Regions from separate parts of the Methylobacterium sp. CM6247 genome, predicted to be linked through region 2. Evidence: predicted binding sites of a transcription regulator. Region 2 holds the regulator's gene; each other region holds the start of a gene.
The links. Region 2 encodes PhoB, which activates phosphate uptake and scavenging genes when phosphate is short. Its sites were predicted from a motif close to TGTCATNNANCTGTCAT; they were not measured.

Region 1: a site for PhoB is predicted at 728-744, ahead of ACYQOP_RS15205 (BtaA family protein). Genes of this name have one in related genera too.
Region 3: a site for PhoB is predicted at 1,009-1,025, ahead of ACYQOP_RS08915 (CorA family divalent cation transporter). Genes of this name have one in related genera too.

Annotation. Positions count from the first base shown of each region.
Region 1 is NZ_JBTXKX010000003.1:3,016,549-3,018,813, reverse strand. Features, by position in the region: gene xth (exodeoxyribonuclease III) at 1-627, shown strand, start outside; gene ACYQOP_RS15205 (BtaA family protein) at 802-2,049, shown strand; gene ACYQOP_RS15200 (class I SAM-dependent methyltransferase) at 2,046-2,265, shown strand, end outside.
Region 2 is NZ_JBTXKX010000003.1:2,043,325-2,045,589, forward strand. Features, by position in the region: gene phoU (phosphate signaling complex protein PhoU) at 1-696, shown strand, start outside; gene phoB (phosphate regulon transcriptional regulator PhoB) at 785-1,486, shown strand; gene ACYQOP_RS10435 (winged helix-turn-helix transcriptional regulator) at 1,959-2,265, opposite strand, start outside.
Region 3 is NZ_JBTXKX010000003.1:1,722,297-1,724,561, forward strand. Features, by position in the region: gene ACYQOP_RS08910 (M10 family metallopeptidase C-terminal domain-containing protein) at 1-525, shown strand, start outside; gene ACYQOP_RS08915 (CorA family divalent cation transporter) at 1,092-2,120, shown strand; gene ACYQOP_RS08920 (Orn/Lys/Arg family decarboxylase) at 2,182-2,265, shown strand, end outside.

The sequences.
Region 1 (2,265 bases), 970 kb from region 2:
CTGGGGCAGAAGGCGTATAACGGCGTGGCGCTGCTGGTGCGGGCGCCGCACACCATGAGCGAGATCCGCCGTGGCCTGCCCGGCGACGAGACCGACGAACAATCCCGCTACATCGAGGCGCTGATCTCGGGGGAGGATGTGGCCCCCGTCCGGGTGGCCTCGATCTATCTGCCCAACGGCAATCCGACGCCGGGACCGAAATACACCTACAAGCTCGGCTTCATGGAGCGGCTGCGGCTGCATGCGCGCGCGCTCCTGGCCGACGAGCAGGCCCTGGTGCTGGCGGGCGATTACAACGTGATCCCCGAGCCCGAGGATGCGGCGGACGCGAGCGCCTGGGTGAACGACGCGCTGTTCCTGCCCGAGACTCGTTCCGCCTTCCGCGCCCTCCTCGCCGACGGATTCACCGAGGCCCTGCGCGCCTGCGACCCTCGGCCGGGCCTCTACACGTTCTGGGATTACCAGGCCGGCTGCTGGCAGCGGAACCAGGGTATCCGCATCGACCACCTGCTGCTCTCGCCCCAGGCCGCCGACCGTCTGGTCTCGGCTTCCGTGCAGAAGCATCTGCGCGGCCTGGAAAAGCCCTCCGACCACGTGCCGGTGACGATCGAGCTGCGACCGCGCTGATCCGAGGCCCGAGTTCGAGGGCTGAGCTAGCGACGTTCCGGGCGCGACTGCCCCGGGTAAAGGAATGATCTCTCATCGGACCCGTTCGGAGACGATCCTCCGTCACCGGGCGGTCATGCACATGCCGTAACGGCCCTGGAATCGATCACGCCAACCAGCGACGTGAGACCGTTCATGACGCGCGCAGCACGGGCCATCCGCCGCGAGACGAATCTGGGTCTCACTCAGGCCGTCCATCGCAACAGGGCCTTCTCGAAGGCGGGAGTGTCGGAACGCCTGTTCACGGCGGCCTTCAGCGGGTTGGTCTACCCACAGATCTGGGAAGACCCGGTGGTGGACATGGCGGCGCTTCGGCTGCGGCCGGAGGACCACGTCGTCACCATCGCCTCGGGGGGCTGCAACGCGCTCTCCTACCTCACGGCCAACCCGGCACGGATCAGCGCCGTCGACCTCAACGGCGCGCATGTGGCCCTGGGGAGGCTGAAACTCGCCGCCCTCCGGCACCTGCCCGACCATGCCGCGTTCTTCGGCTTCTTCGGCCGCCCCGCCCGGCCCGAGAACGTGGCCGCCTATGACGAGATCATCCGGCCGCATCTCGACGCCACGTCCCGGGCCTATTGGGAGACGCGGTGCCTTGATGGCGGGCGTCGCATCTCGGCCTTCGAGCGAGGCTTCTACCGCTACGGCCTGCTCGGGCGTTTCATCGGCGCGGGCCATTGGCTGGCCCGCCGCTACGGCTGCGATCTCAGTGCCGTTCTGAAGGCGCGGGACCTCGCCGAACAGCGGACGATCTTCGAGAAGGAACTGGCCCCGCTCTTCGAGAAGGCCTTCATCCGCTGGCTCATCCGCCAGCCGGCCTCGCTTTACGGCCTCGGCATCCCGCCCGCGCAATACGTGGCTCTGGCGGGCGACGGCCCCGGTGGAATGGCGGCCGTCTTGCGCCATCGCCTGGAGCGGCTCGCCTGCGGCTTCCCGATCCGATCCAACTATTTCGCCTGGCAAGCCTTCGGCCGCGCCTACGACACCGCGCCCGACGCATCGCTGCCGCCCTATCTCCAGGCCGGGAACCACGCGGCTCTACGCGAGCGCGCTGGCCGCCTCAGCTTCCGCCAGCAATCGATGACCGAATTCCTGCGGGAGAGCCCGGCCGCCAGCGTCGATGCCGTCATCCTTCTCGACGCGCAGGATTGGATGACGGATGCCGACCTCACCGACCTGTGGACCCAGATCACCCGCGCGGCTCGGCCTGGCGCCCGCGTGATATTCCGGACGGCGGCGGACGAGCGTCGGCTGCCCGGCCGGGTCCCGGATTCCATCCTCGGCGCCTGGGACTATGCCGAGGAGGAGAGCCGTCGCCTCGGCGAGCAGGACCGGTCGTCGATCTATGGGGCGTTCCACCTCTACCGTCTGGCCTCTTCATGAGCGAGGCGGCGCGGCTGATGGATCGGATGTACCGCTACCAGCGGCACATTTACGATGCGAGCCGGAAGTTCTACCTCCTCGGCCGAGACGGCATGGTCGCGGATCTCCGGCTTCCCGCCGGGGGGAGCGTGCTGGAGATCGGGTGCGGCACCGGGCGCAACCTCGTGCGCATCGCGCGAACCTACCCGGACGCCCGATGCTTCGGCCTGGATGTCT
Region 2 (2,265 bases):
ACGGAACTGGAAAACCTGCGCCGCTCGATTTCCGAGATGGGCGGGATCGCCGAGAAGATGATGACAGATTCCGGCAATGCCCTGGTGCGCCGGGACGTGCCCCTGGCGCAGGCTGTCATCGCCGCCGACAAGCGTCTGGACGCGATCCAGCACGAGGTCGAGGAGCGGGCGATCCTTCTCATCGCCAAGCGCCAGCCGCTGTCCATCGACCTGCGCGAGACGGTATCGGCGATCCGCGTCTCGAACGATCTTGAGCGGATCGGCGACTTGTCCAAGAACGTCGCCAAGCGTGTGGTCGCCATCGCCGATCAGATCCAGCCGCAGAAGATCGTCATCGGCGTCCAGCATATGGGCGATCTGGTGCAGGAGCAGCTGAAGGACGTCCTCGACGCCTATGGCAGCCAGGACGTGAAGGCCGCCCTCGACGTCTGGGAGCGCGACGATTCCATCGACGCCCTCTACAACTCGCTCTTCCGCGAGCTGCTGACCTACATGATGGAAGATCCGCGCAACATCTCGTTCTGCACGCATCTCCTGTTCTGCGCCAAGAACATCGAGCGGATCGGCGATCACACCACCAACATCGCCGAGACGATCCATTATCTCGTCACCGGCACGAACGAGCTCGCCGAGCGGGACCGCCCGAAGAACGACGCGTCGAACTACGCCACCGTGTCGATGCCCGCCAGCGCCTGATCGCTGCCCCTGCCGGCCGCTCCAGCACACGCTCGGCGCGGCCGTCGCGTCCATCCGGGACGGTCGCCATCACCCCGAAAACATCCGCATGAACACGCGCATCCTGATCGTCGAGGACGAGGAGGCCCTCACTCTCCTCCTCCGCTACAACTTGGAAGCGGAGGGCTTCGTCGTCGATTCCGCCGCGCGGGGCGACGAGGCCGATCTGCGCCTTCAGGAGCAGGTTCCCGATCTCGTCCTGCTCGATTGGATGATGCCCGGCCTGTCCGGCATCGAGCTGTGCCGCCGCATCCGCGCCCGGCGGGAGACCGAGCGGCTGCCGGTGATCATGCTGACGGCGCGGGGCGAGGAGGGCGACCGCATCCGCGGCCTCGGCACCGGCGCCGACGATTACATCGTCAAGCCGTTCTCGGTGCCCGAGCTGCTCGCGCGGGTGCGTGCGCTCCTGCGCCGGGCCAAGCCGACCCATGTGTCTGACCTGCTGGTGGCCGGCAATATCGAACTCGACCGGGTCAGCCACCGCATCCGCCGGCAGGGCCGCGAGATCCATCTCGGGCCCACCGAGTTCAAGCTCCTCGAATTCCTGATGCAGAGCCCCGGCCGCGTGTTCTCGCGCGAGCAGCTGCTCGACGGGGTCTGGGGCCACGACGTCTATATCGACGAGCGCACGGTGGACGTCCATGTGGGCCGCCTGCGCAAGGCGATCAACCGTCCGCGCCAGAGCGACCCGATCCGCACCGTGCGCGGCTCCGGCTATTCCTTCGACGAGATGTTCTCCACGGACGAGTGAGGCCACGGCCGGCTTCGCGCCGCTCCGTCCGGAACGAGCGTCCCCATCGTGACGATGGCGGGTCGCCTTGCCCGCGGGCGATCCTCGCGAACCGATGCCATTCCGGCCGCCACGAGATATCGCGTTCGATCTCGGACGTCTGTCCGTTCCGGCATGTGCTCGCCCCCGGAGGGGGCAGGCATTCACCCATCTGGCTGGCAGCATGAGCCCTTCTTCCCTTCCAGGGGAGGGGGAACGATCGCGCCTGTCGAATCCTCCTGGATAGAGGGAGCTGCCATCGGGCAGATGTCTGAATCCGTCAGCCCTGGGGGAGGAGATCCGACGTTTGGTGCCCGCTGCCGGGTCTACTTTCGGCCCAACGTCGACGGACCCTGCGGCCGCCGCCATCCGCTGAGAGCGGACATTGATCATGGGCGGAAAGGACCGCTCCACTATGCGGTTTATCCGCTTTCGATGTCGCTACGTCACCTTGTCAGGTGACGTCGGGCTTCAGCACCCGCGTGTCATACCAACCGAGACGACGGTCATCGGCGGATCGCAAGGTGAGTTGAGCGACCGGAGCCCCGACTTCACGATCGACCAAGCGAGACCGGCGATCGGTCGGCCCATAGAGATGAGCCTCCCCCCATTGTCGAAGCGCGACGATGACGAGGAACAGGCCGCGCCCCTTCTCGGTCAGGACGTATTCCCGGTAGGCGGTCCCGTCCGAGGCGGGCGCCGTCTCCAGAATTCCCCGTTCGGTCAGGTCGCGAAGGCGGGTCGCCAGCATACCTTTGGCG
Region 3 (2,265 bases), 320 kb from region 2:
AAGCTGGCAGTTACCAATGCACCAACGCTGGTCGACGGGGGAGATGGGCAGGACAGGCTCCTGCTTCTTGGACCCGATACTTTCACGTTCACCGACGCAAGCTTCAAGAGTATCGAGACGATCTATGTGCGCGGAGCACTGACCCTCGATCTGTCGGGCGTGACCGCAGGCACCACGGTCAACCTGCAGAACGCCAAGGATACCTTCGCCACGGTGTCGGGGACAAAGGGGAACGATATCATCAGGGCCGGCGAGGGTGACACGGTGATCGATGGCGGCACCGGTAACGACAAGCTGTATGCTGGTGGGGGAGCTGATACCTTCACTTTCAAAATGAATTTCGGGATGGATAACGTCTATGGTTTTGCGAAGGGCTTCGATCATTTCGACGTGTCAGCCCTTGTGAGCAGCTTCGAGGATATCAACCTTACTATGTTGAACGGGGGGCGGACACTCTTGTCACGTTCGATGATGTTGGTCTTGGCAACAGTATCATCCCGAGAAATGTTGCTAAGGAATCCTTGAGTGGGGCGGAATTTGGACTCCTGATCTAGTAATATGTCGGTAATTTACTTCTTGAGGGTAGTCTGAATCGTCTTACGAAATGAGGATGCAGGACGGGGCGGAACGAAGCTAACCGAAGAGATGTCCAGCGACGGCCTGCCGCACGCTGGAGGCGAATAGCGACGATGAAGACCTCGGACGACGCGACGTTATTTTCCGCCCAGTCCGACGAACCTCGGCGAAGTGCAGATGCTGCAGGCAAGCACAGGCGATGTTCATCATCACTGCATGCCCTTCCACGAGCGCTTGGCCCAGCACGGCCCGCCGAAGAATGTCGCGCACGCGGCCGTGATGCGAAGGCGACTGGTGACGCTCAGCGCGATCCCTCTCGAATGCACGTCATGATGGCCAATCACCGCTCGACCATCGACGTCGTCGCTCCGCCCCGTCCCTGTGAGTCGTCTGATCCATCGGGAGAATACGATGGCAGCAGACGCGCCTCGTCGTCATCACAGTGTCGCCCAGCCTTGCGATCCAGCGCGATAGTGAGCCGGTATTTTGCCGGCCATGTTCGCCGCGAACGCATTATGCAGCATCTTCTCATTGAGGAATCGTCCCTCCCGGGGCTGATCTTCGCCCTCGCCTTCGACACGGATGGACGGGGACGCCAGGTTGCGCTGGGGGACGAGCTTCCTTCCCTCGGTGACCCGGAACACGGCTTCGTTTGGCTTCACGTCGATCTCGTCGATGCGCGGACCGAGGCGCTGATCCTTGAGGGACGCCTCGGCCCGCCCCGTCTCGCCGCCGCAACCTTCGCCCGCGACGAGCATCAGCGTGTCGTCGTCGATGGCCCTCATGCCGGCTTCGTCATCGCCGACCGGGAACGCGCTTTCGACGGGTCGTCGAGCGAAGAGCCGAACGGCCGCCTCCATTGCGTTCTCGGTCCAGGCTATCTGGTCAGTGGCCGTCGCCATGCCACGGCCTGCGCGGTCGCCGCCCGCGACGCGGTCCTGTCCGGCACCCTCGTTCCCGGCCCGGCAAAGCTGCTGGAGCGCTTCGTCGGCAGCACCATCGCATCGCTCAATGCCACGTCCGATCGCCTGTCCTCCTCCCTCGATGCCATCGAGGACGACATGCTCGACGAGGCCAAGGCCGACGATGCCAGGCCGTTGGGACCGATCCGCCGCCAATCCGTGCGCTCCCACCGTCAACTCGCCGGCTTACGCGCGGTGTTCCACCGGCTCGAGGATGAGGCCGCCATGGAGGGCGACCAATTGCCGGAAGCCGTCGGCGCCATGGCGGCCCGCGTGGTCCAGCGCCTCGATTCGCTCCACCGGGACATGCATGTCCTGTCCGAGCGCAGCCGGCTTCTCCAGGATGAGATCGCCGCCCGCACGACCGCGCTGACCAACCGCCAGCTCTTCACCCTCTCCATCCTCACGGCCCTGTTTCTGCCGCCCACCCTGGTCACGGGCGTCTTCGGCATGAACACCAAGGGCCTGTTCTTTTCCGAATCCGACAGCGGCTCCATGATCGCCCTGATCATCGGCGCGCTCGCGGCGCTGGCCGTCTATGTCGTCATCCGCCGGCTCAATCTCGCCGGCCGGCCTGGTTGATCCCGAACGCGAACGCGCCCACACACCCCCGATTCATCCGACCACCGGAGCCTTCCCCCGCATGGACTTCTTTCGCCGCTTCACCGTGCTCATGTGCGCGCCTAACTTCGACCCGGACGACCTCGAGGGCGTGCGCGTCCAGCAG